One region of the Bacillus silvicola genome, then DNA from elsewhere that is predicted to be linked to it. Evidence: riboswitches for the same ligand, from Rfam matches in the RefSeq annotation. Region 1 holds a riboswitch; each other region holds the start of a gene.
The links. A riboswitch is a leader RNA that binds a small molecule or an ion and turns the genes downstream of it on or off. The one in region 1 is predicted to bind magnesium.

Region 1 (8,401 bases):
TTTCGAATGCTAGGTCATATAAGTAGTCTGTTTCATCATTATTTAATTGCAAAGCTTTAGAAATACAATCAAGTACGATTGTAGAAACCTTTATATCTCTTCCTTGCTCTAGCCATGTATACCAAGTGGTGCTTACACCTGCTAACTGTGCAACCTCTTCTCTTCGTAACCCAGGTGTTCTTCTCCGGTTTCCGGCAGACAAACCAATAGACGCTGGCCTAATTTGGGCGCGCTTAGCTTTTAAGAATGTCGACAGAGCTTCAAGCCTTGTTTTATTATTCATTTTTAAAACTCCTTATCTTATCAATTTATCCTAGTAGTAGTTATACTAGGATAAATTCCCCCTTGTAATAGGATAAATTGACTGTAAAATACAAGTATATTATTGATTGGAGGGAATGCAAAGTGGAAAGAGTTGTGATTACTGGTATGGGAGTAGTTTCTCCTATAGGAAACGACATCAAAACGTTTTGGAACAATCTAATTAAAGGGGAATCTGGTATAGTCAATATCGATACTTTCGATGTTACCAATCATAAAACAAAAATTGCGGGTATCGTCCAAGATTTTGATGCAGATGAAGTTTTAGGAAAGAAAGAAGCAAGACGTTTAGATCGTTTTTCTCAATTTGCTTTGGCTGCAGCTGAACAAGCTTGGTCAGATTCTAAGTTAGACCTCGATCGTATAGATGTAGAAAGGTTAGGCGTATACGTAGGTTCAGGTATCGGAGGAATTGAAACTTTGATTGAGAATGTTGATGCGCTTAGGCAAAAGGGGCCAAGAAGAGTCAGCCCAACTCTAGTACCTGCCATAATGTCTAATGCTGCTGCAGCACAAATTAGTATCAAGTGGAATGCGATGGGACCTTCTATGTCACCTGTTTCTGCTTGTGCAATTGGAAATACAGCTATTGGAGAAGCCTTTAGACTAATTCGTTCTGGAGAAGCTGACGTTATATTTGCGGGTGGAACAGAATCAGCTATAACAGACTTATCAATAGCAAGCTTTGGTAACGCTACAGCATTATCAACAAGAAACGATACTCCCACAAAGGCTAGTCGTCCATTTGATGAAAATCGAGATGGATTTGTCATGTCAGAAGGAGCTGGAATTCTAATCTTAGAATCTTTATCTCATGCTTTACGTAGAAAGGCAAGGATTTATGCAGAAGTCATTGGATATGGTGCAAGTTCAGATGCACACCATATCGTAGCTACACATCCGGAAGGTAAAGGTGCCTATCTTGCAATGAGATCAGCTTTAAAAAATGCCAATATATCGCCTGAAGAAATTGAAGTTATTAGTGCCCATGCAACAAGTACAAAAGTAGGGGATATCTCTGAAACGATGGCTATTAAGCAGCTGTTTGGAAAACAAGCTTATCAGATTCCAGTAACAGCTAATAAATCTATGCTTGGACATATGTTAGGGGCAGCTGGTGGAGTTGAAGCAATTGCTTTAGCAATGAGCTTAAAGGAAGGGATAGTTCCTCCAACAATTAATTTAGAAAATCCTGATCCATTATGTGATCTGGATTATGTGCCATCTGTTGCTCGCCAAGTGAAAATAAATATAGGTCTATCTAACTCATTTGGTTTCGGAGGTCATAATGCAGCCATTGTTTTAAAGAGATACGAGTGAAGAAATTTTCTCTCGTCAATCTAACCATTTCCTCTAGAAACGGTTAGATTTATTCAATTAAAAAAAGGAAGAGAGAGTGAGAAAATGGATATTAGAGTAGCGACTGCATTAGACTACCCTAATTTAAGAAGGATATATTTAGAGTCACGGCGTGAAAGTTTTCATTGGCTAGATAGAAATGAAATGACTGTAGAAGATTTTGATAAACATACTGAAGGAGAATATATAATACTAGCAGAGGAAGATAATCATATCCTCGGATTTGCTTCTTTATATTTACCTGAAAACTTTATACACAATTTATTTGTACATCCTGAGTTCTTTGGTAAGGGGGTTGGAAGACAGTTACTTCATGCTTCCATAGAAAAGATGAATACACCATTAAGATTAAAGTGTGTTTCTAAAAATCAAAAAGCACTAAAATTTTATGAGAATATGGGCTGGAAAAAAGTTATTGAAGAAGGTGAGCTAGAAGAAAAATATTGGGTAATGATATATGAATAAAATATATTTTATAAAAGAGTATTGTGCACAGGGGGTAAAATATGTGAAATAGGCCTAGTAGGGGAAGTGTCAGGTTTTTTGTCATAGCCCGCATAGAAGCAAAAAGATATTATCGTGAAAATGAAGAACTTGTGAGTGTAGAATTTGATAATTTTTTTGATGCGTATGATCATTTAGATCAAGAATTAAAACAAGTTATTTCAAAAGAAGATAAGAATCCTTCATTGCTACATACCAGACTTGATAAATTTCAGCAGAAAATTGAAAATGTAAATGACTTAATAAAAGTATTGGAAAATGCTCGTTAATAAATGTTTTTCTTTATTATATAGAAATTACGCATTAAAAACACCTTAGAGATAATACGTATTGCGAATGTGAGAATGGTGTGCAGATTGGTTACGAATAGAATTACTGATACTTTTTACGAGAGAGCACTTACTGAGGAGTGCTCTCTTTTTATTAATCAAATAACAAGAAAAAAGAAATTCAAAAGAACATTTCTACTGAGATTTTATATTCACTGTTGGATACTGGTGTATCTGTATACCTTTTGTCAGCTACATGTGATTCAGCTTGGTCTTTCCATGTCACTCAAAAATCCAATCAAAAAAAGAGGGTGAAGGCATTTTTTATTGAAGTTTGTTTATAATAGCTTTTTAATCTGTTAGGGGGGATCATAAAGTAGACTATTAATCTCTTTGATAATTTTAATTTTCCTTATAGAACATGGCATGCTGTATTAAAAAATCTTAATTTTGAAGGGAGAATCAATAAATATGAGCACGAAAAAGACAATAGGGAATAAGTTATTACTTGTCAGTGCCATTTGTGCAATAACTATTCCTTCAGTTTCATATGCGGAGGAAGTAATTTCACCTAAAAATTTCGCGAGTTCTTCAAGTTTGCATGAGGGACGGAATATGGATGTATTGAAATCAAGCTTATATCCTGGTACATATAAAAATCCATTCTATCACCAATTTATTTCGACATTAAAGGAAACAAGCACAAATATAAAAAAAATAGGCAATACTGACGATGAAAACCCTGTTATAGCTACTACCCTTTCATTTATCCGTTATCTGGATACAGAAGACTATAAATCTGCAATTGATTTAACTTCTCGATCATTACGGAAAATAATATCCGAAGAATGGCTGAAGAGCTATTGGAAGGGACTCCCTGTGCAATTACAAGCAGGTACTTTTATGGGAATTGGAGAGGTAACACAAAAAGAGACAAATTCCGTTCATACAAATGTAGAGATTAAATTAGCTTTTGAACAATTTACAGTACCTTTACTAATTAGGCTAGATTCATCTGGAAAAATAGATGATTTTCAACTTAGCATGTCGTTTAGTCCTGTTGCAGAGCGTCCATCATATAGTAAGCCTGAATCATTCATTGATAAAGAAGTAGTAGTTGGAAGTGGTGCGTTTCCATTACCAGGAACATTGTCTGTTCCGAAGGGAAAGGGTCCTTTCCCAGCGGTTATTCTTGTTCAAGGATCTGGGGCAAGCGATCAGGATGAAACAGCGTTTGCTTTAAAACCATTTCGCGATTTAGCTGAGGGTCTTGCCTCGAAAGGAATTGCTGTCCTTCGCTATAATAAACGAACTTATGAGCATGGATTGAAAACACAGTCCAGTCCTTTTTATACAGTTGATAAAGAGACAACAGATGATGCTCTTCTTGTGACTCATTTTCTTCAAAATGAACCTATGATAGATAAGAATCAAATTTATATTCTTGGTCATAGTCAAGGTGGAATGATGCTTCCGAAAATGATTGAAAAAGACCAAAATCAAAATATTGCTGGGGCAATCGTGATGGGAGGACCAGCCCGTACGATCCAAGATGTTGTTTTAGATCAATTTGAGTATCTTTTTTCCATTGGAGCAATGAAACCGGATGAATATAAATTTTACAAATCGCAATTTGAATTATTAAATGATCCCAATTTCTCTAGTCAGAATCCTCCAAAAGATTTTTACTTAGGATCAGCAGTATTTTGGGATTCTATTCGTAAAATTAAAGCAGCAGAAATGTCAAAAGAACAAAAGACACCGCTTCTTATTCTTCAAGGAGAAAGAGACTATCAAGTTCAATCAAAAATCGAAATTCCTCTTTGGAAAGAACAATTAAAAGAGCGAGATAACGTTGATTATCGACTATATCCAAAGTTAAATCACTTCTTTACAGAAGGAGATGGGGAGTTAAGTAAACCGGATGAATATTATAGTCCTGCTAATATCCCTGAGTATGTTATAAATGATATTGCTGCTTGGGTGCAAGGAAGATCGAAATAAAATTAGCAACCATATTTATTAATAGAGGTCACGATACATGCCTATTAACTTAAGGATAGAAATTAAATGGTTTCTATTCAAATAAACTAAATAAAGGGGTGTTCTTTATGTGTACCAGTTTGACATTACAGACAAAAAGCGGTCAGCATCTTTTTGCAAGAACGATGGATTTTACATTAGATTTCCATCAAGAAGTAATAATAGTTCCTCGAAGTTATCAATGGAACAATATAACTGGTGAAACCATCGAGGCGAAACAAGCTGTTGTAGGGATGGGGATTAACCATCAAGGAAAAGATCATCCTGGCGGACGGAGTAAATGAATCAGGTATGACATGTGCAACACCCTATTTTCCAGGATTCGCTAGTTATAGTAACAGTATAGATGAAAATAAAACGAATCTGGCTCCATTTGATTTTGTGGCATGGAGTCTCACACAATTCAATTCTGTCGAAGAGTTAAAGAACTCTGTAGATAGTATTTCCTTTTGGGATGTACCATTACCTGTTTTAGGGGGTACTCCACCGCTACATTGGATTTTAGCGGATAAATGGGGAGATTGTATTGTACTAGAGCCGACAACTGCAGGACTAAAAATATATGATAATCCTCTTGGGGTAATGACCAATAGTCCTGAGTTTAACTGGCATCTACAAAATTTAAGACAATATATCGGTCTTAAATCGCAGCCATATGTGCCAACACAATGGGGGAATGTACCATTAAGTGCTTTTGGACAAGGTTCAGGCTCGATGGGACTCCCTGGGGATTTCACCCCACCATCAAGGTTTGTTCGGGCAGCATATGGCAAACAAAATATTCAAGGTATAGATAACGAAGAAGAGGGCATATCGGCCATTTTTCATATCTTATCAAATTGTGAGGTTCCAAAAGGTGGAGTAATAACGGAAGAAGGTACATTAGATAATAACATTTATACAAGCGCAATGTGTATGGAGTCTGGTACATATTATTACCATACCTATGATTGTAGACAAATTATAGCTATTCATTTATTTTATGAAAACTAATCAGGTTTGGAATAACAAAAAAAGAAAACTTAATTAAGTTTTCTTTTTTTATAGGCGACATGACAATACAAAAGTGGTCCAATTAAATTCAATATAAGAAAAATAACAAGTCAATATATTTCTAATCATTTTAGGTGAAGGGTATGTGATTGAGATGAATAATACATATAATGAAAAGACACATACATCGATTAAACAATTATTTAATAAGTTTTCACCAAAAGCTCCTGCCTTTTCTGGTATTAAAATTAATATTCATACAGTTAAAAACCTAATTAGAAATTATTTGAACATAGATTGCTCAATGAGGTTAAATTTTATAATCTCTGAAAAATAGAGTTATATAAAAATTATATATTATAATTATTAAACTTAATTTTATTGAAAATTGAAATATTAAGCAATATTCCTATTGCTATTAAATTGACCATTAAAGAACTTCCACCAAAACTAACAAATGGAAATGGAGTACCCGTAAGAGGAAATAGTCCCGTAATACCACCTAAATTTACAATGGATTGCATACCAATCATACATCCTATACCAATTGCTATAAAACTTCCGAATGGATCTACACATAGTTGTGCAATTTTTAAGGAACGAAGAACGATAGTCAAAACCCCTGCCAATACAATAAATACACCAATAAACCCTAGTTCTTCAGAAACTATTGCCATTATAAAATCAGTATGTGGTTCTGGAAGATAACCGGTTTTTTGAATGCTATTTCCGAATCCACGTCCAGTAATTCCTCCAGAGCCAATGGCAATAAAAGAATTTACAAGCTGATATCCTTTTCCTTGCGCATCAACAAAGGGATTGAGAATTGTAGTAATACGTGTCTTTTGAACTTCTGACAAGCTAAATTGAATTAAAAAGTATAAAAAAGGTAACCAAAAAATAGAACTGATTATAATTCTTTTAATTAATAGATTTACATTTATTCCAGAGCAAAGAAATATGCTAAAACCTATACCTAATATTAAAAGTGCAGATCCTAAGTTTGGCTGTTTATAGATTAGAAAAAAAATTGCAGCTAAAAAAAATAAAAGTTTTCCGCTACCACGCCAAATCTTTTTAGCTTGTTCTTGTCGTAATGCAAAAAAACGGGCTGTTACAAGTATTGTTCCTAATTTAAGAAATTCAGCTGGCTGTATTCCAAAGATCCATGATTGAGCATTATTTACCACTTTTCCTTTCCACAAAACCATAATTAATAAAAAAATTCCCCCAACCATAATACAGATAGAGACTATTCGTTTTTTCCATATTTCATATGGGAGAATAGCACAAACTATTAACCCAATTGTTCCTAAAAATAGCTTTGTTAATTGAGAATCAACAAAATGCCTACTGTTATAACCGTAATGTTGAACAGCAACAATGGAGCTCGCGCTATACATCATGATAATACCTAAAGTACATGTTATGAATAGAGGGAGGAGCAATAGATAATCGAGTTTTAATATTTTTTTCATTTTAATATCCTCCTGATTTACATTAACACTTAATATTACATTTGCTAATGAGTAGAATCTTGTTCTCATCAACTACTAAATAGTATTTTTGTTTTGAAAGATTCTATCGCTTACACCCTGTTTTCTTACGCAAAAATCCCCCCTAGTTACATACTAGGGGGGATTTAAATTGGCATGACTAAATAAAGCTTTCCTCCCCCTAGTAGAGCTTTGGCACTATACAACGTAAAGTAATGGAAATTGATTACTTAGCTATCTTAAGAAGAGCCTTAATCCGACAATTCCTGTTCTACCCATTGGCGTCTTTCGACATTTTTGGGCAATAGCCTGTGTTTGTATAGGAGCCTCACCTAACAGGTTTAGCAATATAAATTTTATGTATTTGTTTCGTGTAGCCAGCATAAATACTTTTTTTTTGCTTGTCAAGTAAGCATATTGCTAATTTTATATTTTTTATTGTTTTATGAATTTTGAGAAATAATACGAGAAAATGTATTTAATCATCTCGTATAGATACTTATTTTCGGCCTGTAGTGTATAATTTGATTGAGTAGTTTAACCATATAAATTTGATAAACAGTAAAGAAGATTTTAATCATAAAATAAGATTTTTGAATAATGTTCTTTTGAAGTACGGTATGACCAAAGATTCAACTCCTGCTATAAAGTTATAAATTGATCATAAACAATAAGTTTCCTATACGAAATTTCATATATTTTATAACGTTTCTTCGAACTAATTGTATTTAAATTTTATATCTTTTAGGTTGAATTTCAAATTACAATAGAATTGAATTACATTGCTCTAAAAAAGAATTTATTATGAATCGAATCGAAAGTTAGTTGACAAATATTAAATTCTGGTTTAAATTTTGAAGTAATTCAATAATCTTTGTTAGGTGAGGCTCCTGTATAGAGAAACGCTGCTGCCCAAAAATGTCGAGAGACGCCAATGGGTCAACAGGAACGGTCGGATTAAGGCCCTTTTTAATGTAGCTGGTTATAAAAACCTATGCTATACAGTGCTAAAACTCAACGAGGGAGTGGTATACGATTTGATAGAAAGGCACCTCTGGGATTTTTTGCAGAGCTGTCTTAATAATCATTTATTTGTATTGTAAAAAACCTTTACTCCTTTTTGAGTAAAGGTTTTTTTGTTTAATGTTATTTATTTTTATCTTGTCTATATTCAAAAAGGAGGTAGTTCTAAATAATAAATTGATTGCAATGTAACTATTAATGCTCTAATAAAAATTTTAGACAGATAAAATAACACAAAACCACTCATGAAACTCTAGAGTCTCCCTTAGCAATATAAGGAGGAGTTAACATGAAGAAATTATTAAATGAATTACTTGTAACCCAAAATAATTTGGATGCAGAGAAAGTTTTACGTCATCCGTCGTATGATGTTGCGCAAGAAGTAAAACGGTT
Region 2 (8,401 bases), 400 kb from region 1:
CTTGTATGAACCGAATTAACACACTTAAAGCCACCATAATACCTACAATAATAGTACCTATTTTATCATTAGTAAGAAAAGATAATATTCCTAGTATGATTAAAAGAAAAATAAACGGACCTCTAAAAGAATTAAATAATGTTATATACCATTTGATTCTTTGTTGATAAACCACTTTATTTTTTCCGTATACTCCAAGCCGCTTAGTAGCTTCCTCCTGAGAAAGTCCATGAGACGTTGTTTTAAAAAAAGCTAGCGTCGACTCAACATCACATTTTGCAATCTCACTTAGCATTTTATAATTTTTGCTTAGTACTTCCTGATTATAAAAAGATTTTTTTTTATTAATTCGCAACAACTTTACCTCCTATCCATTCAATAAAATTCCCCTGTTTTTCAAAATATAATTTTAAAACTACATTTTTTTAACTACCATGAATTTTTAATCAAATTTAGAAGCGCTATTGCACTTAAATAGTATTATTCTCACCATAAAAAGTAATATTTATTTATAAGCTTTACTCTTTAGCAGCAAAACTTTAGAATATAATGTGGTCTGTCGCTAGTATAGTGTAGACGCTTTATTTATTTTTTTTGAAGTTAGTTTTAACTATATAATGGGTTATTAAGGCCCATAAATTTTTTATAAACCTAATAGCATTTTTGCAATGGTAAAGTACAGAACTAACCCCGTCCCATCGACTAACGTCGTAATGAACGGACCCGAGATAACAGCTGGATCCAGCTTTAACTTATTTAGAATCAAAGGTAATACAGATGAAACAATTGACGACCAAATAACAATGAATAATCCTGTAATAGCTACAACTTGTGCGACTTCAGTACCTACGCCTAAAGTGTATGCACGAATTAATGCTGCCACGGCTAATGTAAGCCCAAGTAAAACACCTACTAATGCCTCTTTTTTCATGACACGAAATATATCTTTAAATTTCACCTCATTTAGAGCTACAGCACGCACCAATGTAGTTACAACTTGTGTACCTGTATTTCCACCAGTTCCGATTAACAATGGAATAAAGAAAGCCAGTGCAACTACATGAGTCAAAGTTTCTTCATAATGTCGAAGTACAGAACCAGTATATGCTTCTGCTACAAACAGAAGTAATAACCAACCTATACGTTTACGGTATATATGCCAAATAGAGGTTTCGAAATATGGCTTATCTAATGGGGTACTTCCTCCTAATTTTTGAATATCTTCGGTTGCTTCTTCTTCGAAAACATCCATTGCATCATCAAAGGTTATAATACCTACCATCCGGTTTTCCATCGTTGTTACAGGTATAGCGGATAAATCATAATCCATTAGCTTTTGTACAGCTTCTTGTTGGTCTAAGTCTACTGAAACTGAAATAACATCTGATGCCATTATTGATGATAGAGTCTTATCATCTGATGCTAGCAATAATTCACGAATAGAAACAATTCCATTAAGCTGTCCACGTGTATCAAGAACATAAATATACGATATAGATTCTACCCCTGCCCCAATTTTCCTAATATGCGACAGCGTATCTTTCACTTTCCAATTTTCCCTGGCAGCGATATAGTCAATTGTCATCAGGCTGCCCGCTGTTCCAGGTTGAAAAACCAGCAGATCTCTAATTTTTTGTTGAGATTCTTCAGATAAAAGTTGTATCAATTTTTCAGCCTGAAGTGGATGAATTGAAAGAATTACATCAACGAGGTCATCAATGGATTGCCTAGCTAATAGCTTTTCCCCTTTATCCACAGACAAGTTGGTGTAAATATTATATTGCTCCTCTGGAGTAAGGTAACTAAGAATTTTCGCTCCTTTTTCAATAGGAAAACATTTCATTAAAGATATCTGATCTTCATGATGAAAATCTTTCATTCCCATTGCAATATCATAGGACTGAGTTTTTAAAAGTTCTCGCACTAGGTGTATGTCTTTTGTCGTTAATAATTGTTGTAAATATTTTTTCATCGTAATTCCTCCTTAAGGACAGTAGTACTATTTAGTCATTTTCCCACTTCTGGGAAAACAAATTTCTTAATAAATATGGGATCAATATCATCAATCATTAGTTTTCCCCCCTTTTTTAAGAGATTTATTACAAATAAAATTTTGCATATAAAAAACCTCCCCTAGTGATTCAACTAAAGGAGGTTGATTTAAAAAAGACATAGCTAAATAAAGCTCATTCCCCCCTAGTTGAGTTTTGGCACTATACAACGTAAAGGATGAATCATTCATCACTTAGCTATCTTAAGAAGAGCCTTAATCCGACAATTCCTGTTCTACCCATTGGCATCTTTCGATATTTTTGGGCAATAGCCTGTGTTTGTATAGGAGCCTCACCTAACAGGTTATAAATATTTAAAATTTTTTGTTCGTTTCGTGTTAAAGCATATCCACTATTTTTGAGCTTGTCAAGTAATAATAAAACTTATTTCTTCATTTTTTGATATCATACCATTCCCAAATCATAGATATAAACAACTGTATACTAATTTATATTCATACAACGAACTTTACAATTTATGCGTTAAATTTTCTAAACTATAAAATTAATTTTTTATTATTACACGTGTCCCGACGCTTTATAATTGAAGATTGGTGTAAAAGTAAAATATTTAAAACAAAAACGTCTGATAGATAACAAAAATTTCAACTTGATTTCCTCTCACTTTCGATATAATCTGTATCTTGAAAAGGGATGAATTTTAAACTCATTATTTTCACATTAGATAAACACACAACATTTAATTTACTTATTAGTGCAAACAAGATTTATACAAATGAAATGATTTATAGATTTCCTTATATAAATCTCTCGCAATATTTGAAATTTAAATATAAAAAAGCAGAAAGCATTCTTGCTAACAAGAATACTTTCTGTTTTACACGAGTCTTTTAGTCACTATTTATTTTTAGTAAAAAGGATATAACTCGGGTCATAATATACCCATTGATCATCATCAATACTTAACCATCCATTTTGTTCCTTATATACAGAATATGATTCATTTTTATTTAGTTTACGAATTACTTCATAAGCCGTCCCGGGTCCCTTGCGCAGATTTACTCCAGAACCAGTTATGGTAACAACACCTATTGTATTATTGTTATCATTATTTAATACATGTAGCATTCTATTCAGAAAGGCAGCGGCTTCTCCGCGAGTGGCTGTACCTTTGGGCATAAATTCATTTTTTTCATTTCCTTTTACAATCCCTAGTCCATAAACACGTTGTACAGCTTGTTTATCATACGCTAAGTTCTGATCAGTAAAAGGCAAGTCTACTAGCTTTCCAATAATATTTTTATATTGTAACGCTCGATCAATCATAATGACCACTTCATCACGCTTAATTGTGTCATTTGGAGCAAAAATATTATCTCCTCTACCATTTATGATTCCAGCTGCTGCTGCACGATTAATTCCATCTATTAATGAGGGGTTTGCCGTATTAAGATCCGTAAAGTTTGAAGTACCCTCAGGCAACTTTAAGGATCTAGTAATAAGTGTTGCAAATTCTGCTCGAGTAACAAGACGATCCGGCCAATATGAACCTTGTCCATCTCCTACCATAATCCCTTGCGATGCTAATTCACGAATATCCTTTTCATACCAACCACCGGTAATATCATCTTTATTGTTAGCGTTATAATAGTTTTTTGTACCAACTAAGAAATCATTCCAAGCATCTCTTTTAATCATTTTTGATGGACAAATTTTCCCGCTCCAATTTTGATGTTTAACCACATGATCTATAGTAATATCTAACTCCCTCATCAAATATGCTGTTAATTTACGAGCGTTATCCACAGCTTTATCATAGTTCCCATCACTATTTACAGCAATTTCAATTGCAATGGATTGTCTATTTCCAGTTCCATTCGTTCCATCACCTGCATGCCACCCGTTCTCATCTAAAGGTAGATGTTGATAAATCTCTTTATCATCCACTGTAAAATGCCATGAAGCAGCACGATCTGTATTCCCTGTTGCTTGATTATATAAATATTGTGCGTGATTTTTTGCACCTGCCCCTGGGCTCTCATTATCTGTTTCATGAATTGTAATATACTTTGCATTCATCGCATATCCAGGACGAATATTATCGTTACCTTTTGGAACAATCCATTCTGTAAATGGTACACCATATATATTACTAGTAGTAGCTCTTTGTTTAATAAGTGAAGGCTTTGACCCTTTAAATTTTACAGAAGGCGACTTTATCCATTTGATCTCACCATCAGTTTGTATTTGAAACCAATCTCCTGCCTGTGTTATAGCATCTAGTGTTTGGGGTTCTAAACTACCATTTTCTTTAAATTCATCAAATGGAGATGAATAAACTTCTGTTTTTTCATTAATTACTATTTTTCTTGAATCACTCGGTAAAGTATAGATATTTCTTTCTATAAAGGTTTGATTACTATTATATATCCAACCTTCTCCCGAGCTTGTTTGAACAAAATACCAGTCACCTTTCTTCTTTGTTCCTGTTGCTATTTGTTTAGGTACTTCACTGGTAACAGTAGATTGTATATTAGGAGAATCATATAAAGTAGTTTGTTTTTGGATATTTACAATAAAGTTTCCTTGTATTTCACCATTTTCATCTATTTTATCCCCTTTTCCATCCTCATCTCTCATATCATCTTCAATACTCTTTATCGCTTCTATATCAGAAGACGTTATTTTAGTTCCCGTTACTACATTTTCTACTGAATCTGCAAACGAAGTAGTAGGAATGTTTATGTTTACTATTTGAAGTACCATGACCGTTGCTAAGACGTTATAAAGTCGTTTATTCATATTAATTTTTAACACACAATGCACGTATTGCGCTGTGTTAAATCCCCCTCCTTTTTTAAAATAGTTTTAGCAAATTTACAAACAAAAATAATTTCAATATTCTGTAATTTTATACTAAAAACCACCATTTCTGTATTATTGTATATAAATAAAAGTGGAAATTATCTTTAATAACAGTTCTCCCTCCGCTTCCCATATTCATATTTCTAATAATTACACGCATTTTAGAGTAGCGTATAAAAAAAGAACTACAATGATAAAGAATAATTTACCTCTTGAATTTCAGAGTTTAACAAAATTTTATGCAGTGAATATGGGGAAATTATGTCCGTTATTTGAACTCGAATATTTATTTATAGTAATTATATATTAAAAATAAAATTAACTTATTCAAAACAATATGTAAAATTATTCAAAAATATCATAACCACATTTTTTACTCAATACGCGTGAAAATTGCTCAATGTTTAGAATTAATAATTGAAGTACATATTATCTATGAGGTGCCTGTTCACTCTATTTAGTATGTTTTTTGATTTTCATTATTTAGAGACCTCATAAGCAAGTGGTGATAACGATCACTTGCTTTTAACATTATTATATTCTTAATATACGATTTATCACATTGATGATACTGCTCACCAAATGTTCAAAAAAATACTTACACAGTATTTTCGGTTCTGGTGCCAATACTTAGGAAAGATATAAAGAGGCGAAAAATTTCCTAGTGGAATCTAGTCTTAAGCAACAATTCCAAATAGTTGATGGATGAACTTCACTTGATTTTGGACAGACTTGTCCAGTAAAATAAGTTACCCTTTTTTCACCATATGCATAGCTTCTATTCCAGAAATAATGGATGTAGCTGTGCGAAAGGATTTCAATCCTAACATCGAACGAACTCGATTTTTAATAAATCGATGATCTTGTTCCACTATGTTATTGAGATATTTCACTTGCCTTAGTTGGATGCCTAATGGCATCTTTTTTTCTTTTCTCAATTCTTCAACTGCTATAGGATAAGCTGGATTCTTATCGACTGTCACGACACGAGGCTCAAAAATATGAAAAGACTGCCAAGCTTTCTTGAAGAATCGCTTGGCAGCCCTGTGGTTTCTTGCTTTGCTTAGGTAAAAATCGATGGTATCTCCTTTCGAATCGACAGCACGATACAGGTACATCCATTGACTTTTTACTTTGATATATGTTTCATCGACTCTCCAAGAGCCATTGGCTTACTTGGGATGACGACGGATTCTTTTGTCTAATTCAAGACCATACTGATGAACCCAACGCATAATCGTTGTATGAACAACGGATAAGCCCCGTTCCTCCATCATTTCCACCAAATCCCGAAAGCTCAAGTTGTACCGTAGGTACCATCTTACTGTTTGCAAAAGAATATCATGATGATAATGTTTCCACTTGAATAAATTTCGCTTCTCCATACTGATCACGCACTTTTTTTAGAGTAATAGTATCAGGATGTCCAAGACCTAGAGATTACTTGCAATTATCTTGAAGTTTTCGCACCAGAACCATGTAACTTTCGGTCTAAAGTTTCCTTGATCATCTCCTTGGAAAATTCCTAGCTTCGTTAAAGCTAATATTTCCTCAGGAAACATTGTTGAATTTCCATCGATGTCTCTGTATGGATTTTCATATCTATCTTGTTTTTCAATATGCAAAGTACGGCAAATTAATGCAGCTACTTGTTCACGTGTTACATTATCACCCATACCAAATATCCCATTTCCATAACCTGCAATAATTCCTTTACTCGCTAAATCATGAATTGCATGAAATGCCCAGTGTTCTTGTGGGACATCCTTAAATGTAGTTCTATTTACTCCTGCATCGATTTGCAAATCATTTTTTATTACATCCCAAAGTGGATTATCTTGACGTTTTGGTTGCCCCTCTTCATCCCATTTTATTTTTTCTGTTCTTAATTCATAATTCTAATGGTGTGGGGTGTATATAATTTCTCCGTAAAAGTAACTTATTTTCATCTTTTTTAAACAATTTATTATATTATTTTCATCTAATTAGGCACAGAAACAATTTTAAAATTCTTACTACTTTTTAGGAAAAACGTTTTTAGGGTACATTTTAAAATAGCTCTTTTTCTTTAAAATGTTTCTGTGCTTACTATTTAAAATATCTTATGTCAAAATTCCCCGCAACTAATATGTTAAATAATTTATAATTATATATAATATGGGATATTATAGTTAAATATTCCATATTATAATCTATTAAATATAGCGTATTTAACTTATTATGAATTGATTTGTTAGTCTAAGTATGAATTATTAAGTATGTTTTGTTTATAATTGTCACAATATAATTTTATATTCGACGTTTTAATTACTTATAGAACATTTACATATGTTATAACTGTTATTTATGAGATAAAGAATCTCTCTACATATAAGATTTACTTAATTTAGATTTTTTCTCTCTCAATCATTTTGTCGAAAAAAGTCGGATTTTTAGATTTTTTCTTTATTTTTTTATTGTAAACGTTTTATTTTCGTGTTACCATCTTAATCAAACAATAGATAGTAACAAACTTAAAATATTTCTTTCCATTAGACACATATAAACGTTCGGTAACAACATGAAAATATGGCCAAAGAAAAATGAACTACATGTTAAAATATTCAATGGGATTTTTACCACCTAATTTTTCTGTTAATTCAGAATTTACACCTTTAACATTTTGTCCCTAAACAAAATTTATATTTTAGCGTGGAAAACCCAAAAAACTAAATCACCCACCCAAATTAATAAATGAAATGTCTGGTTATATCTAGTAATAAGTCATGAGAAAATGATTTCTTCCCTAAGAAAACTGAGCCAATTAATAAAAAGCATCTAAATTACTATCTATTGTTGATCACATATTTACCAACTATAAAAAAGAACCTACTGAAGGTTCTTTCTTATTTCACCGTTTAACTCACATCTGATAGAGATAAGGAACTAATTTCTGGATTTATGTTAACTCGGTTTATATAGGTTTCTTTTATTTACATTTGCTCACTTATATAGATACGGTGCTGATTTTACTTTTTGTTTTTTTATTTTTATACAACTATGTTCCGAATGATGGATCATCCGCAATTTTATATCTAATAATGAAAGGATTTGATCTTGGAATCGATGATTATATTACAAAACCATTCTCTTTTCATGTTTTGATTAGACGAGTCGAAGCAGTACTAAGAAGAAGCAATGATAAAAGCTTAGACAATCATTTCGTCTTTAAAGAATTGCGTGTCGATGTCGACGCCTATAAAGTATGTGTAAATGAAGTTGAAATCTCCTTAACAACGAAAGAATTCGAAATTCTGCAACTACTACTTCAAAATGAGAAAAGAGTACTCCCAAGAGAAAGCATCGTAAAAAAAGTTTGGGGATACGATTATATTGGAGAATCACGAATAATTGATACATATATGAAAAGACCAATTTTTCGTTTTGGGGTCACTTCAAAACGTTAGCTTGTTGGCATGTGGCGGAACCCCTTCAATCAAATTTGTGTACGTTTTATATAACTACCGAAAATTCCTAACGCATAC
Region 3 (8,401 bases), on a different contig from region 1:
GCGCTTGAGGAAAAACAAGGGGAAAGTATTGACAAAGAAAAGTATGGCGTTTTACAAAACTCTGGGATTGCTAAGTTTGAAGAATCATTTACATTCTTTATGATGAGGGATTTAATGCTTGTATCTGTGCATGCTTTATATGGTGCATTGCAAGGAGCAAATCAACTTCTAGTAAATATGATAAATGGCGCAAAGCAGGGAAATGATGAGAAAGCGAAGCAAACAAAAAAATATGAAGCAGAGCGTGATCAGCTACTTCATATTATTTCGTCATATAGTGTGCTGGCTGAAGAACAAGCAATGCAAAATGAAGTGAAAGAATTGCTTTATTACGTACAACAACGCTTATTCCTGCGCTATAACGATGTGTTTACTGAATTTATTAATCCAGCATCACTTCGAACAGAGGGGAATGTAAAAACGCAGTTGCAACAGTGTGTAATGGAATTAGTTTCATTTATTCAACATGATTTATTACAAGAAATGCGTGCAACATCATTACGCCTTGAAAGATGGATAGATGAAGCGATGAAGCGTGCAAAGGATGAAATTGTTGTGAACTGCAAAGGAGAAAATGAATCGATTTCTCTGGGCGGAACAGTAGATTATGAATATAAAGTTATTACACATAAAGAGCCATTTCCTTCAATAGAAATAAAAGATTTCAAAAAGGCACTAGCGCATTTTAAAAATGAGAAAAGCTTTTTTGAAAAAAATGATAAAGCTTTTATGCAAGAAGACGCTAAAGGAGTACTAGAACCTTTCGTATCAAACTATGTAGCTGATGAAGAAGATTTATTTGTTCATCATTATAAGCAAGAGTGGGATACAAAATGGAATTTATTCCAAAAAGTGATGCAGCAAGATGTTGAGAAATATTATGAAAGTATATTATTTGCTTTAGCTGAAACAATTGATGTGACACTATATGAGCAAAGTAAAGAAGAGCTTCAAAAGCAGTTAATAGAAATAGAAAAAGAAATTTATGTTATATAGTCGCTATGAAAAAAAGATTCGTTCAATTTTCTTTTGTAATACAGTATCTAAAGATTTTACGAACCCTGCGAATTCATCAGTAGAAATCATATGAGTAAGAACTAAGCGTCTGCCGTCTGGTGTTTCACCGCATAAGACGAATGAAGAAAACTCATATGTTTTGTTTTCGACTACTAATTTTGGATAGGAATATGTGTCGTTCTTCTTTTTCTTTCCATCAATGGAGATGACGTTGCATTTTTTCTCATTGTTGTCCATGGTGAATCCCTCCTTTCTATTACTTATGGTAGACAAGGAGGGTTTAGAACAATGGAGAAGGGGGAATTTTTATGGATGTTGTATTAGATCGTGTTTCTAAAGATAATGTGCCAAAGTCTTTACTTTTGCTTGCTGATCCAAGCGAGCGGCAAATCGCTACATATATACAGAGAGGAATGGTATATGTAGCTAAAGTAGAGGGGAAAGTGGTTGGTGTATATGTGTTGTTGGAAACAAGACCAAAGACGATGGAAATTATGAATATTGCGGTTGTAGAACATATGCAAGGGAGAGGTATTGGTAAGAACATGTTGCTGCATGCGATAGAAACAGCTAAAGGATATGGCATGTACAAGATTGAAATTGGGACAGGTAATTCTAGCGTTTCACAACTTGCGTTATATCAAAAATGTGGATTTCGTATTTTTTCTATTGATTTTGATTACTTTTCGAAGCATTATGAAGAAGAGATTATTGAAAATGGAATTGTATGCCGTGATATGATTCGGCTTGCAATGGAATTGAATCAGAACGTATAACTTATTTAGGGGGAAGAGAAGATGGAAGTACATAAAGCAATTACAGCACATTCTCGTAAACAAAATGAAAGTGTAAAAGCATGTTTACAATTAGATGCGCAGCGTGAAGCAGCTATTGAAGCAGCCGTATCTCTTGCGTCAAATGGGAAAGAATTTTCGGTTGATGTCATTAATGTTGTAACAAAGCAAATTAATGATCTTGCAAAAAATGGTGTTACACTACAGCGTAAATATGTTACAGAAGAAATGGTTATGGAGTATGTAAGTCGTTTGCAAGAGAAAGAAGGTCGTTAAAGATGATAGTTACAGTCGAATGGTTACGTGAGCATATAGAAGATGAGAACGTCCGTATAATCGATTGTCGTTTTGATTTAGCGAATCCTAATTGGGGTAGAGAAAAGTATGAGGAAGAACATATTCTTCATGCGTTATATTTTGATTTAAATTTAGATCTATCAAGTCCTGTAACAGAACATGGTGGCCGCCATCCGTTGCCAAATATTGAGGAGTTTGTAGACAAGCTTTCGCAAGCTGGTATTGATGAACATACGACAGTAATTGCGTATGACAGTCAAGCTGGTGCAAACGCCTCTCGTTTATGGTGGTTATTAAACTATGTAGGACATGAAAAAGTATATATATTAGATGCTGGACTTCCGGCTTGGAAAGAGAATGGATTACGTACAACGGCAGAAATTCCTGTTGTTGCACGAAAAACATTTAAAGCAAATATACAAGATCATATGCTTGTAACGATGGACACGGTCAAAGAGAATATTCATGCAGGTACAGATATTACGCTAATTGATTCTAGAGAGCCAAAACGTTATATTGGTGCTGAAGAACTCGTTGATTCGAAGGCAGGGCATATTCCAACAGCAGTAAACTATTTTTGGAAAGATGGAATTTTAGAATCAGGACGTTTTAAAAACAACGAGGAACAGCAAGGACGTTTCCAAAATCTCGATAAAGAGAAGGAAACAATTGTATATTGTGGTTCTGGCGTTACAGCGTGTCCAAATATAGTTGCATTAAAATTAGCTGGTTTTCAAAATGTTAAATTGTATGCAGGTAGCTGGAGTGATTGGATTTCTTATCCAGAAAATCAAATTGAAAAAGAAGAAGATTAATCACTTGCATGCAAAAATAATTTGTATTAAAATAAGGTCACAAGCAAGAGATTGCTTCAAAAATAATATATTTTACACATTGGAAACAATGTGATAATATAACGACAAGTGAATAATACATCCTGCGGTGTACGTAACTTATTTATGTCTAAAACCGATGTTAGTTATACGGAAGCTCAATATTTAGCGACCATCATCAAGCCTTCCTTGTGGAGGAAGATGTACGGTAACTGTGAGGGCATCCACCTGCGAGTAGCGGGTTTTTGGACATTTACGAGGAGCGGCACGTGCGGGGGTCTTATTTCAACTAACATTATATAAAATTCCTACGGTGTACGTAGCTTGTGTATGTCTTAAACCAATAAGTATAATACGGAAGTTCAATATTTAAATGTAGATAGCAGGCCATCTTTTTAAGAAGGAAGCTACGAACATTTGTGAGAACATCCACCTGTGAGAGCAGGTTTATGGACATCTATAGATAACGGCATATGTGGGGCTATATAAAAACCTTACGTTTTATACGTAAGGTTTTTTTGTTGAATAAATATGTTCATATTATCTCGATTCACCGGTGAAATTCCCATAATAAATATAGCACTTGCGGTCTTCATCAATTTCTCTTGAATCTAGGGTGAATTCTAAATGCATTCCATCCCGTTGAATATATATAATATCTGAATGGAGGGACGGTAAGATTTCCTCGTAATTCCACACATCTTTACTTTCTATTATAATAGAATTCGTTTCCTTTAGCTCTCTAATTTCAAAACCTATGTGGGAGTATGTAGGATCTGAAGGGTCATTGGAAAACGCTTCTTTTTGAACATATATAACTGCTGCTCCGTCTGGATCTACTGAAGTGGCAGTAACAATATACGTATTGCTATCTTTTATAAAATATTCACAAGTCATTCGTGCGACGATTTCAGAGATAGAAATGTTTGTGTAGTTCCATAAAGCAGGATATAGCTTAGTTTCATCATGGAGTCGATATTCTAATCGCATTTTATCCCTCTTCTTCCTTTTTCTTCTACTTTATCATGGCTTCTTATATAATAGAAATATAATTTATAAAGGGGAGTGCAAAGGTGACAAAAACAAAATGGTTAGTAGGCGGTGTCTTAACGTCTCTAATGACAGGCACTTTATTTGGCTGCGCGCAAGATATTCCCCCAAAGCCGAATGATAATAGTTGTTCTGATTGGGATTGGGATGATGAACTGGGTGTATGGCAGTGTGAAGATAGTAGTTCTGGTTATAGAGGACATTACTTTTATGGTGGTAAATACTATCAAAATAAATCCACTTTCAAAAATTCATCAGAGTTTAAATCTTATCAATCTTCGTCAGAATTTAAAGGTGGAATTGGAAGCGGTTCAAAGGGTGGATTTGGAGGCTAAAATATGTCGCAATACATAAAGAGACGAAAAGAATTTTATTCGAATTATCCAAATTTCTGGTCGGATTTATATGAAAGTGAGTATAGTTTGTTTCATGTTTTTCCAATAACAGAGCAAACTATGAAACAGTTGCAAGTAGCGACTGAACGAATGGGGGAAATATTTTTTAAGACTGCTAGAATTCTTCGGAGTTTATCTGACGAGCAGCTGCTAGAATTTGGTTTTCCACCTACAAGCTTGCCTTTTATTAGGTTGAAAGGACTGTATCCTGAATCTGTTATTTCACGATTTGATTTTGCCTTAACAGATGATAATTGTATTAAAATGCTTGAGTTTAATAGTGATACACCAACTTTTATTGTAGAATGCTTTCAAATGAATGGGAAAGTTTGTGAAGAACTAGGCTATGATAACCCAAATGTAAATGACGAGCGTTTACTGTCTTCTGGTATTACAAAGGCTGTAATGGAAGCAACAAAAGGGATAGAGACTCCAAATGTCGTTTTTACCTCTCATCATGAACATATAGAAGATTGGAATACGACTATGTATTTGAGTCAGTTATGTCGAGTTGAAAATAAAGTGATGCCAATGTCGGAGCTTAGAATTACTGATGATGCTTTAGTAGATGGAGATGGTGTACGAATCGATGTTTTGTATCGTCAAACATATCCGATTGAAGATTTGATTGAAGATCAAGATCCGGAAACAGGGGATTTGGTAGGAGTGGAACTTTTGCAACTTGTGAAAGAAGGAAAGCTTTTTATTATAAATCCTATATCAGCTTTTTTACTTCAACCTAAATCAATTCAATGTCTTATTTGGGGACTAGCAGAAGAAGGTGCTTTTTACACAAGTGAGGAACAACAGTGGATTAAAGAATACATGTTACCTACATATTTAGAGCCGGATTTATTTTTGGAAAAGAATTCTTTCGTTCAAAAACCTTCGTTTGGTAGGGAAGGGGATACGATTACGATTCGTGATAAAGACGCAAGTATTATAATTCGAAATGTGCATGAAACATATAAAACGTCACTACCGATATTTCAAGAATATACAGAGCTTCCAGTAGTTGTTCTGGAAACTGAAAAAGGGATTGAAGAGCTCTCATATGTATTTGGGGCGTTTTTAATTGCTGGAAAAGCGAGCGGTATCGGTATACGTGCTGGAGGAAAAATTACAGGGAATGAATCTTATTATTTACCGGTAGGTATTAAGAAGGGGGAAAATAAATGATTAATTTTTTACTATATTTAGGAGTATCACTTGCACTGTTATCTATCGGCCTTTTTCTTATGGAAGTAACAACGAAAGTGAAAGAGTTCAAGTTAATGGCTCAAGGAAACAAAGCGGTAAGCTATGTACTTGGAGGAAGAGTACTTGGGCTAGCTATCGTTTTATATTCAACAGCTGCTAATTCTATTTCACTTTTGGATATGGTTTCGTGGGGAGCAGTTGGGATATTAGCACAGATTGTTGTATTTTATTTAGCAGAATGGCTTACACCACGTTTTAACATTAATGAAAGCCTCGAAGAAGATAATCAAGCAGTCGGTCTATTCCTTATGTTTTTATCACTTTCAATCGGAGTTGTAATTGCTGGTTGTGTAACATATTAAAACCCTTACGTTTTAACGTAAGGATTTTATTTTTTATGTGCTAATTTTTTGCAATATATGTTCAAATAATTTATCCCGCTATTTGTGGGCAGTAAAACTTCTACTTCAAAATTCAGCTGGAGCAAAGAAGTTAGTTGGGAGATTAACTGCCCGTAAAAGCTCGATTGGAGAGGGCTAATAATCAGTGGGGGATGAACAAAACTCCCACTGATTAAAGTTTCACTTTATGTAGTCGAATGCGTATTAGTGTACTCTACAAGAGGTAGTTGTTGTAATAAGGAAAAGTTTCCATACAAAGTGTTGACATCTATTTTAAATAAGAGTAACATTTTCTATGTAATGAAAATAAGTCTCTGTTAGGTGAGGCTCCTGTATAGAGAAATGCTACTGCCCAAAAATGTCGAGAGACGCCAATGGGTCAACAGGAATGATCGAATTAAGGTTTTTCTTAACGTAGCTGGTAATGAACCTATGCTATACAGTGCTAAAACTCGGTGAGGGAGAGGTCCGTAGATTTCTAATTATATTAGGAATCGTTTATTTGTGTATGCAATGACCTTTGCTCTCTTATGAGTAAAGGTCTTTTTTGTTACAAAGCTATGACTAATTTCATAGTATAGATTATAACTAAAAAATAAATGAGGAGGTGAGGAGCATGTCAAATTCTGACTCGGTTCCGTTACCCATATGCTTCAAATCAAAAATATATGATGTAGGCAGGAAACGACTTGTTCCTCCCTTTATATTTATCATAATGTAGCGTTTATTTGAGTATTCCAGCGCTAGACACTTTCACGCTAAAGTGGATAAATTGAGAAACAAAGCGTTTCTTCCTATGGTATAAAGGAGGAGACGATAATATGTTATATGCAAACAAAACTGTGGGTAACACGTCATATAAACTAAGTAAAAAATCAATAAAAGAACAAATAATGCTCCAAAAAAATAAAGATTTATTAATTGAAATTGCAACGAGAGATGTAAAATCTGTATTTGCGTATTTTAAAACAACAAGAGACGGACTATCTGTGAAAGAAGCACAAAAACGAATTCAAGTATACGGCCGAAATGAATTAATTTCAAAAAGAGCGCGTATTGCGGAAGTGATGATAAAGCTAAGTGAAATGATTCCAGGTCTTTCAAAACAAAATGCACGTGATGAATTACAATGTGAAACAGTTACTGTTTCTAGAGTAGAAGCATCTAGCCTAACAGGGCTAAACAATGAATTGAAAATGATGAAGCTACCAGTACAAGAGCTTGTACCTGGGGATATGATTTTTCTTTCAGAGGGCGATACAGTACCAGCAGATGTACGTATTATTTATGCAAATGATTTATTAGTGAATGAATCTATGCTGACAGGAAACGATGCTAGTATTGAGAAATTTGAAAGCTGCTATCATCTAGAACGTAAACGATTTATTCCATTAAAACGGATGAAAGACTATAATCCACTTGAACTTGAAAATGTATGTTTCAAAGGTACGTATATTGTTGGGGGAACTGCAAAAGCTGTAGTTGTTTCGACAGGTAAAAATACGTATTCAGGAATACTTCATACTTGTTGTGGTAGAACGTCTTAATTTGTTAATGATGCTAAATATAAAAAAACAATGTATAATAGACAAAGTTGAACAAAAACGTAGAATGGTAATCTATATATAACCTTACGTGATAACGTGAGGTTATTATTTTTTGTTAGTAGGAGAGGTATTATGAAAAAAGTATTATTAGTTGATGGTATGGCACTATTATTTCGTGCTTTTTACGCAACAAGTGTCTACGGACAATTTATGAAGAGACAAGATGGTACCCCAACGAATGGGATTCATGGTTATATGAAACATTTATTAACGGCAACACAAGCAATTGAGCCAACACACATTGTAACGTGCTGGGATATGGGAAGTACGACATTTAGAACAGAATCGTTCTCGAATTATAAAGCAAATCGTGCAGCACCGCCGGAAGAATTAATTCCACAATTTGATTTAGTGCAAGAAATGACTGCGAAATTATCTATTCCAGTCATCGGTATGAAAGGTTATGAAGCTGATGATTGTATCGGTACACTTGCAAAACAATATTGTAACGAAGCGGAAGTTTATATTTTAACTGGAGATACAGATCTACTGCAACTTGTTGAAAAGAACGTTACAGTTATGCTTCTTCGTAAAGGAATTGGAAATTATGAGTATTATACACCGGAGAAAATCATGGAAGAGAAAGGTGTAGAACCTTGGCAAATTGTCCATGCAAAAGCATTCATGGGAGATACAAGTGATAATTATCCAGGTGTAAAAGGTATTGGTGAAAAAACAGCGTATAAGCTTATTCAAGAACATGGTACAGTATCGGCAGTACTAGAAAATATAGCATCATTAACGAAAGCACAGCGTACAAAAATTGAAAGTGATTTAGAGAACTTAAATATCTCTTTACAATTAGCG
Region 4 (8,401 bases), on a different contig from region 1:
TGAACGGAATTTTCTGTGTTCTGATCATATGGACAATTAATGTTTGAGTTAGTAGCCCAACGACAAACCAACCAGATTGGAATAGTGATTGTTCTCCAGGTGTATTTGCACCGAATACATTCCACATGACAACGAATGTGATAATATCGAATATAGAGCTAATTGGACCGATGCAAATAATGAAGTTACGCAAGTTTGCAGTATCCCATTTTCTAGGCTTCTCTAAAAATTCCTTATCCATTTTATCCCATGGAATTGAAAGCTGTGAAATATCATAAAGTAAGTTTTGAATTAATAGATGAATTGCAAGCATCGGTAAGAATGGAATGAAAGCACTTGCCACTAATACACTAAATACATTTCCGAAGTTAGAGCTAGCTGTCATTTTTATATATTTTAAAATATTGCCGAAAGTAGTGCGTCCTTCTAAAATACCTGCTTCTAATATAGTTAAACTTTTTTCAAGTAGAATAATATCGGAAGATTCTTTTGCAATGTCAGTAGCAGTATCAACAGATATTCCAACATCAGCATCACGTAGTGCAACGGCATCGTTAATACCATCCCCCATATAACCTACAGTATGACCATTACCTTGCAATACACGAATGATGCGGGACTTTTGCATTGGATTTAGTTTTGCGAACACTGTTGTTTCTTCTGCCAGTTTCGCTAATGCTTTATCTGGTAAAGAATCAATTTCGTAACCGAGGACAGGCTCACCTATATTTAATCCCACTTCTTTACAAACCTTTCTTGTAACAATTTCGTTATCGCCCGTTAAGATTTTCACTTGTACGCCGTGTTTATGCAATGCTTGAATTGCAGAAGCAGCAGATGGTTTAGGCGGATCTAAAAAGCCGATATATCCAGTAAGGATCATAGCGGATTCATCTTGTACTGCATAAGCTTTATGATAAGGTTTGTTATCTTTCTTGTATGCTACAGCAATGACACGCATTCCTTCACTGTTTAAAGTTTCGCTAAGATGTTTTACATTTGCTCTCATTTCTTCAGTAAGAGGGACAATTTGCCCATCCACTTCAGTGTAATTACAAATTGATAAAATTTCTTCTACGGCACCTTTACAAACCATTGTCTGTTCACCTGAAATATCTTTCACGATAACAGACATGCGGCGACGAGCGAAATCGAATGGAATTTCATCTAGCTTTTGAAAAGTTGATGGATCAAACTTATGGTTTTCCTCTGTATGTTCAATGACAGCTTTATCTATTAGATTTTTCAATCCAGTTTGGTAGAAGCTATTTAAATACGCAAATTGTAAGACGCGATTGCATTCATTTCCATTAGGATCTAAATGACGAACAAGGACGACTTTATCTTCTGTTAAAGTTCCAGTTTTATCCGTGCAAAGGATGTTCATAGCACCTAAATTTTGAATTGAGTTTAGCTGTTTTACAATTACTTTTTGTTTGGACATGTTCACGGCACCCTTAGCCAAATTAGCAGTTACAATCATTGGTAACATTTCAGGTGTAAGACCAACTGCAACGGCAATAGCAAAGAAGAAAGCTTCTTGCCAATCTCCTTTTGTGAATCCATTAATGAGAAGGACGATGGGTGCCATAATAAGCATGAATGTGATTAAGAGCCAACTTACTTTGTTCACGCCTTTATCAAAGCTTGTTTCTGCACGTTTTCCGATAACCTTATTTGCTAAAGAGCCGAAATACGTATCCGTACTAGTTGAAACAACAACAGCTTTTGCGCTACCGCTAACAATATTTGTACCCATAAAGCAAAGGTTTTCCATATCGAGCGGATTGTAATTTTTTTTCATGTTTTTCGGTAATATATGTTTATTTTCCGTATGGTAGCAGTTTTCGTATTTTTCTACAGGAAGTGCTTCTCCGGTTAAGGAAGACTGATTAACAAATAAATCTTTAGCCGATAAAATACGCACATCAGCTGGAACGATGTCACCGGCTGAAAGTGAAATAATATCGCCAGGAACAAGTTCTTCAATTGGAATTTCTATTGTATAATTTCGATTTAAATTCGTTACGTTTTTTGTTTCATGTATAAATCCATCTATTCTAAAGACACTCGCGGTTGTTCGAACCATAGCCTTTAACTTATCTGCCGCTTTCTGAGAGCGGAATTCTTGTAGAAAGCGAATCGTTGCACTTAGCAGTACCATTACAGATACGACAATTGTTCCTTGTATGTCATCTGTGAAAAAAGAGAGTGCTCCAAGAGCTAATAAAACAAAAATAAATGGATTTTTAAATGCCAGCAGAAATTGAATGTACCACGGCAATGTTTTATTATGAGCGATTTCGTTCGGACCATATAAAGAAAGTCTACGAGACGCTTCTTGTTTAGAGAGTCCATCTTGTGTTGTTTCTAAGAGTTTTAACGCAGAGTATACATCCTGTGTTGCAACTTCCACTAATAATTCGTTATTTGCTTTCATGCTATCTTGATCGTAAGCATGCTTCGTTTCTTGTCTTTGTAAATTTAACATCGGTAGTTCCTCCTCTTTCATGAAGGAGGAAACAATCTGTTACTCGACTATTTAAAATTGGGAGGAACAGCTTCTTTCCTACCTACATGGTGAAATATTAACGTAAAACATATGGGTATCTGGGCCGAATCATCACTTGCCACTGTTCCTCACCTCCGTACAATTTAATAGTTTCTGAATATGCTATGTTTGTTTCATAGTAAGGTGCATAAAGATATAAAAAAGACCTTTACTCAAAACGAGTAAAGGTCTGAATTCGCAGTCAAAAAGAGTCAACAACAAAGACTGTTATTAAACATAGATAAAAACAGTTTTTGTGTATGACAAAACATACGCACCTCTCCCTCGTTGAGTTTTAGCACTGTATAGCATAGGTACTGAAACCAGCTACGTTAAAAAAGGCCTTCATTCCGACCTTTCCTGTTGACCCATTGGCGTCTCTCGACATTTTTGGGCAGCAGCGTTTCTCTATACAGGAGCCTCACCTAACAGAGACCATATTCAATTACAAGTTGAATATTAGCACTGTAGATTTGTAGTGTCAATATCTTTTTTTGAAAAATTAAATAGATTCATGATGGCTATATAGTAAGAAATAAGAGGAGTTTTTTTGGGGGGAATAAGGTGGGAAAATAAATACTTTAATGGATATAAATAAAAAAGCACTGTAATCAGTGCTTTTTTATTTTAGATTACGAGATTGTAGGGTTTTCAAAAATAACAATCTCTGAACTGTTTGTAGTTGAAACGCGTTGTGCGTAATATGTTAAAGCTGAAGAAATATATGTTGGTAACGAATCATTTGTATGTGTTGTTGTATATTCATGGATTAATTCTTTCAAAGTCGTCCATTCTAATTGTGCTGGGTGATCAGACACGAAAGAACTTACCCAGCGATCAAATGAAGATGAAAAATCAGTTTGTAAACGAAATGCTTCTTTCATAATAAAACGCTCCCTTAAAATGTAGTATAATCATTTTAACATAAAACACGAACGGTTGCTAAGTTTTTCGAGTATAACGTTCGTGTTATATAGTTGTCTAGATGATTGGTTATGTAAATTCAATTTGCCATTTGAAATAACATTCCGTAAGATGAAAGGTAGATTATATAAAGAGCTGGAGGAAAGAAAGTGGAATTTGTATTTTTAGGAACTGGTGCAGGTGTTCCTTCGAAAGGAAGGAATGTTTCAGCGATTGCTCTGCAATTGCTAGAAGAACGAGGACAGACTTGGTTATTTGATTGTGGCGAGGCGACGCAACATCAAATATTACATACATCAGTACGTCCACGCCGCATTGAAAAAATATTTATTACGCATTTACATGGTGATCATATTTTTGGATTGCCTGGTTTATTAGGAAGCCGTTCGTTTCAAGGAGGGACTACACCTTTAACAGTGTATGGGCCAAAAGGAATTAAACAATTTATTGAAGTGGCATTATCAGTAAGTACGACACATGTGAAATACCCACTTGAAGTTGTTGAGATAACAGAAGAAGGTACTGTGTTTGAAGATAATGAATTTTATGTGGAAACGAAAAGATTGTCACATGGTATTGAATGTTTTGGGTATCGTATTGTAGAGAAAGATATACAGGGTGCTCTTTTAGTCGATAAATTGCTGGAGATGGGTGTGAAACCCGGTCCACTCTTTAAACGTTTAAAAGATGGAGAAGTAGTTGAATTAGAAAATGGTACGATACTAAATGGAAAAGATTTTATTGGTCCGCCTCAAAAGGGAAGAATCATTACTATTTTAGGTGATACAAGATATTGTGAAGCGAGTAGAGAGCTGGCACAAGACGCTGACGTACTTGTTCATGAAGCAACTTTTGCGGCAGAAGATGAACAACAAGCGTATGATTATTTTCATTCCACATCTAAGCAAGCTGCGAGTATTGCACTTCAGGCAAATGCAAAACGATTAATATTGACTCATATTAGTTCTCGTTATCAAGGGGATACATATAAGGAATTATTGAAAGAGGCAAGAGAGCTATTTTCAAATACAGAAATAGCTATGGATTTGAAATTATTTCCAGTAGAAAGATAATAATGGTGTGAAAAAATGGTGACGAAAAGTTGCCATTTTTTTATTTCTAAAAAAAATTAAAATAAAACTGTTATCATTTTATGTCTATATTGGATGAAACAGAAAGTTTTAATGATGTGAAGATATAGGATAAAAATACATATTACCGATTATTTAGAAAAACTGTTATATAAGTCAGACGACATACGAGTGGTACAAATAGCAAAAACAAATTGTTATTCAGAACTTTTAAAATTCATTAAAAGTAAGCGTTTTATTAAAAACAAGCTATAATGAGGGCAGATTATAATTTATTGTAGGCTACATGCGTTTTAGCCATTTGTCGTAACAAGTGAAGTTGACTAAATCGTGAGAGAGCAACAGGGAAATTATAATAGGAAGGATACTACTATTATTTGTACTAAGTCTTTTTTCACGTTTTAGCTTTAAAGCATCAAAAGGTGTGAAAGCAATGGGAGTTTCACTTGTTTATGCTATCCTTGTAAGGGGTTCTGTGTTAAACTTTGGATTGCTACCAGACTTTATTGTGGATTAGCTTATATTATTTTTAAATGAAGGTAATGCTAAGTTTCTTATTTATTATGATAACTAGTATTATTTCAGGATATATTGCTTCACTGTTATGCAAAAACGATTCCATTCGTACAGCGGAACAAATTCGTGGTACGAATGGAACGGCAACCGATTCGGTAGCTTAATAGAATAGTAAAATTTTTTTCATAGAGGTTTAGGGGGAGTTATGATGAAGTATCGCTCAGTATTTGATATTATTGGTCCAGTTATGATTGGTCCATCAAGTTCACATACAGCAGGCGCAGCAAGAATGGGGCAAGTTGCTCGCCAGCTGTTTCGTCATGAACCAGAAAGAGTAAGCATTTCATTATATGGATCATTTGCAAAGACGTATCGTGGGCATGGTACAGATGTAGCGCTAATAGGTGGGATATTAGGATTTGAAACAGATGACTTACGTATTCCAGAGGCGCTAGACATAGCAAAAGAGCGCAAAATTGAAGTGGAATTCATTGAAGAAGATGCAAATGCACCTCATCCAAATACAGCGAGAATTCGTTTGTATAAAGGTGAGGAAGAAATTGAAGTTGTTGCTTGCTCAATTGGTGGCGGTAAAATTGAAGTTGTAGAATTAAATGGATTCGATCTTCAATTATCAGGCACGAGTCCAGCACTACTTATTGTAAATAACGATCGCTTTGGTGCTATTGCAGCGGTAGCTTCAATTCTTGCTAAGCATGAGATTAACATTAGTACAATGAGTGTTTCTCGTAAAGAAAAAGGAAGAAGAGCACTTATGGTCATTGAAACAGACGAATTATTAGCAGATGAAGTAATTGAAGAAATAAACGCGCAACAAAATATTTGTCAAGTAACTATTATGGAATAATTGCAGGGGGGACACACCATGTTTCGGAACGCAGCGGAACTAGTGGCGCAAGCTAAAGAACAAAATGTAAAAATCTCAGAAATTATGATTCAATGTGAAATGGAAACTAGAAGTATTTCACGTGAAGAAGTAATTGCTGGTATGGAAAAGAACTTAGTCGTGATGGAGCAAGCAGTAGAACGTGGTATTCGCGGTGTGAAATCACCAACTGGTTTAACTGGTGGAGATGCTGTAAAAGTTCAGGCGTATATGGAGAGCGGAAAAGGCTTATCTGGAGATACGATTTTGGACGCAGTGAGTAAAGCTGTTGCAACAAATGAAGTAAACGCAGCGATGGGAATTATTTGTGCAACACCAACAGCAGGGTCTGCTGGAACAGTGCCGGGTGTACTATTTGCACTAAGAGAAAAATTGCATCCTACACGTGAAGAAATGATTGAATTCTTATTTACAGCAGGAGCTTTCGGTATGGTTGTTGCGAATAACGCTTGTATTTCTGGTGCAGCGGGAGGATGTCAAGCTGAAGTTGGTTCAGCAAGTGGAATGGCGGCTGCGGCTGCAGTTGAATTGGCTGGTGGAACACAAGATCAAGCAGCTACAGCGATGGCGATTTCATTAAAGAACATGCTAGGTTTAGTATGCGATCCTGTTGCAGGACTTGTAGAAGTACCTTGTGTAAAACGTAATGCAGCAGGAGCTGCAAATGCGATGATTTCAGCTGATTTATCATTAGCTGGTGTAACGAGTACAATTCCATGTGATGAAGTAATTGAGGCAATGTTTAGAATCGGACAAACGATGCCAGTAGCACTTCGTGAAACAGCAGAAGGTGGACTTGCAGCAACACCGACAGGTCGTCGTCTGCAAGAAGAGATTTTTGGTAAGAGTAATAACTAAAAGCATATCATATGATTAAAGTAAAAACGGAGCTCAAATAAAGTTGAGCTCCGTTTTTTATTTTTCTTTTGCTATTTTTTCTAATGTTTTTCCGAGATCGTGTGATCGTTTCGTTGCTTGTGTAATACATGAGATTAATGCTTGTTGAAAATTATGCTCCTGTAACACTTCAATACCTGCTTCAGTTGTTCCCCCAGGAGAAGTAATTTCTTTTCGCAAAATAGAAGGGTGTTTTTCGCTTGCTTTTAGCATTTCAGCAGCACCAATCATCGTCTGAAGAATAAGTGATTTTGCAACATCTTCCTTTAAACCAATTTTTTTTGCTGCCCCTTCCATTGCCTCTACCACGTAATAAATATAAGCTGGTCCACTCCCGGATAATGCAGTGACAGCATGCATATCTTCTTCTTCTACAACAGAGACGAGACCAATCGTTTCAAATAACGATGTTGCAATGCGAATATGTTCTGCCGTTGTGTGCTCTGAAGGTGAGATAGCGGTAGCGGATTTTAAAATAGCCGCAGATGTATTTGGCATCGCACGGATAATCGGAACGTCTTTTTGAAGTAGGTTTCTAATTGAATGAGTAGAAACACCTGCTAATAACGAAATAATAAGCAAGTCATTATGTATGTATTCTTTAAGAGGAATCATCGCTTCTGCGACATCTTTTGGCTTCATGGCTAGAAAAAGAATATTTGCATCAGCAAGTAATTCCTTTTTATTATGTGTACCTTTGACACCGTATTTTGTATGTAACTCCTGTAATCTTGTCTCGTTAGAACGATTACTTACAGTAATATGTTCCCCTTTAACAACATTTGCGTTTAATAAACCACCAATAATCGCTTCGGCAATAGAGCCTGCACCGAGAAAGGAAATGTTTTGAATAGACATGATGTTCCTCCTTTAAATTTGGTTAGAAATGCTTGTAAATGTACATACATTCGTTTTTTTATGGAAAACACCTCTTTTTATCTGAAAATAATGACAAATTTATAGGGAAGTTGTAAACTGAAGAGGTATTCATTTTTGAACCGGAAAAAGACAGGGGGGCTAAGCATGACGGCGATTCATCGAATGGAGATTCCTGTTCCATTTGCAGTTGAGACAGTGAACGTGTTTTTAGTTGAGGGAGAAACATTAACGTTAATTGATACAGGGACAAATACAGAAGAAGCAAAGAAGGCACTAGAAAGTCAATTAGGTGCATTAGGGTATAAGATAGAAGATATTGAAACGGTAGTGATTACGCATCACCATGCGGATCATTGTGGACTTTTAAATACATTTTCTGAAAAAGCAAAGATTATTGGACATCCTTGGAATGAACCGTGGATCACGCAGAATGCCGAATTTTTAAAGCGGTATCATGAATTTTTTAAAGAGACGGCTTTGCAGTTCGGCGTTCCAGCAGCATTTTTGAATGGTGAGGCGTTATTGACGACGAGGACACTTAAATATTCTTGTAATAGGTCGTTAACGCATACTGTGAGAGAGGGAGATCGTATAGATTCGTTACCTGGATTTACAGTGATTGAAACCCCAGGTCAT

Region 2: it holds a riboswitch for magnesium, as region 1 does, so the genes downstream of both, mgtE (magnesium transporter) here and ACP6L7_RS33850 (FtsW/RodA/SpoVE family cell cycle protein) in region 1, are expected to answer to the same signal.
Region 3: it holds a riboswitch for magnesium, as region 1 does, so the genes downstream of both, ACP6L7_RS04315 (P-type ATPase actuator domain-containing protein) here and ACP6L7_RS33850 (FtsW/RodA/SpoVE family cell cycle protein) in region 1, are expected to answer to the same signal.
Region 4: it holds a riboswitch for magnesium, as region 1 does, so the genes downstream of both, mgtA (magnesium-translocating P-type ATPase) here and ACP6L7_RS33850 (FtsW/RodA/SpoVE family cell cycle protein) in region 1, are expected to answer to the same signal.

What each region holds. Positions count from the first base shown of each region.
Region 1 is NZ_JBNGVC010000017.1:474,751-483,151, forward strand. It holds gene ACP6L7_RS33815 (helix-turn-helix transcriptional regulator) at 1-283, opposite strand, end outside; gene fabF (beta-ketoacyl-ACP synthase II) at 406-1,641, shown strand; gene ACP6L7_RS33825 (GNAT family N-acetyltransferase) at 1,726-2,145, shown strand; partial or broken gene ACP6L7_RS33830 (hypothetical protein) at 2,238-2,453, shown strand; gene ACP6L7_RS33835 (alpha/beta hydrolase) at 2,925-4,457, shown strand; partial or broken gene ACP6L7_RS33840 (choloylglycine hydrolase family protein) at 4,565-5,486, shown strand; partial or broken gene ACP6L7_RS33845 (serine hydrolase) at 5,644-5,733, shown strand; gene ACP6L7_RS33850 (FtsW/RodA/SpoVE family cell cycle protein) at 5,840-6,967, opposite strand; M-box (ykoK) riboswitch at 7,156-7,332, opposite strand; M-box (ykoK) riboswitch at 7,852-8,019, shown strand; gene mgtE (magnesium transporter) at 8,298-8,401, shown strand, end outside.
Region 2 is NZ_JBNGVC010000017.1:74,116-82,516, forward strand. It holds gene mgtA (magnesium-translocating P-type ATPase) at 1-358, opposite strand, end outside; gene mgtE (magnesium transporter) at 644-1,972, opposite strand; M-box (ykoK) riboswitch at 2,186-2,362, opposite strand; gene ACP6L7_RS31850 (S-layer homology domain-containing protein) at 2,910-4,814, opposite strand; partial or broken gene ACP6L7_RS31855 (IS6 family transposase) at 5,555-6,262, opposite strand; partial or broken gene ACP6L7_RS31860 (S-layer homology domain-containing protein) at 6,326-6,775, opposite strand; partial or broken gene ACP6L7_RS31865 (response regulator transcription factor) at 7,958-8,284, shown strand; gene ACP6L7_RS31870 (hypothetical protein) at 8,353-8,401, opposite strand, start outside.
Region 3 is NZ_JBNGVC010000001.1:824,390-832,790, reverse strand. It holds gene ACP6L7_RS04370 (dynamin family protein) at 1-996, shown strand, start outside; gene ACP6L7_RS04365 (DUF3931 domain-containing protein) at 1,000-1,254, opposite strand; gene ACP6L7_RS04360 (GNAT family N-acetyltransferase) at 1,326-1,793, shown strand; gene ACP6L7_RS04355 (YpbS family protein) at 1,815-2,087, shown strand; gene ACP6L7_RS04350 (sulfurtransferase) at 2,090-2,923, shown strand; RNA gene ssrS (6S RNA) at 3,040-3,222, shown strand; RNA gene ssrS (6S RNA) at 3,244-3,427, shown strand; gene ACP6L7_RS04335 (hypothetical protein) at 3,482-3,931, opposite strand; gene ACP6L7_RS04330 (hypothetical protein) at 4,015-4,326, shown strand; gene ACP6L7_RS04325 (glutathionylspermidine synthase family protein) at 4,330-5,565, shown strand; gene ACP6L7_RS04320 (DUF350 domain-containing protein) at 5,562-5,948, shown strand; M-box (ykoK) riboswitch at 6,294-6,459, shown strand; gene ACP6L7_RS04315 (P-type ATPase actuator domain-containing protein) at 6,809-7,534, shown strand; gene ACP6L7_RS04310 (5'-3' exonuclease) at 7,667-8,401, shown strand, end outside.
Region 4 is NZ_JBNGVC010000012.1:1,093,845-1,102,245, reverse strand. It holds gene mgtA (magnesium-translocating P-type ATPase) at 1-2,491, opposite strand, end outside; M-box (ykoK) riboswitch at 2,824-2,991, opposite strand; gene ACP6L7_RS17575 (DUF3932 family protein) at 3,184-3,435, opposite strand; gene rnz (ribonuclease Z) at 3,625-4,548, shown strand; gene sdaAB (L-serine ammonia-lyase, iron-sulfur-dependent subunit beta) at 5,291-5,950, shown strand; gene sdaAA (L-serine ammonia-lyase, iron-sulfur-dependent, subunit alpha) at 5,969-6,847, shown strand; gene proI (pyrroline-5-carboxylate reductase ProI) at 6,905-7,744, opposite strand; gene ACP6L7_RS17550 (MBL fold metallo-hydrolase) at 7,910-8,401, shown strand, end outside.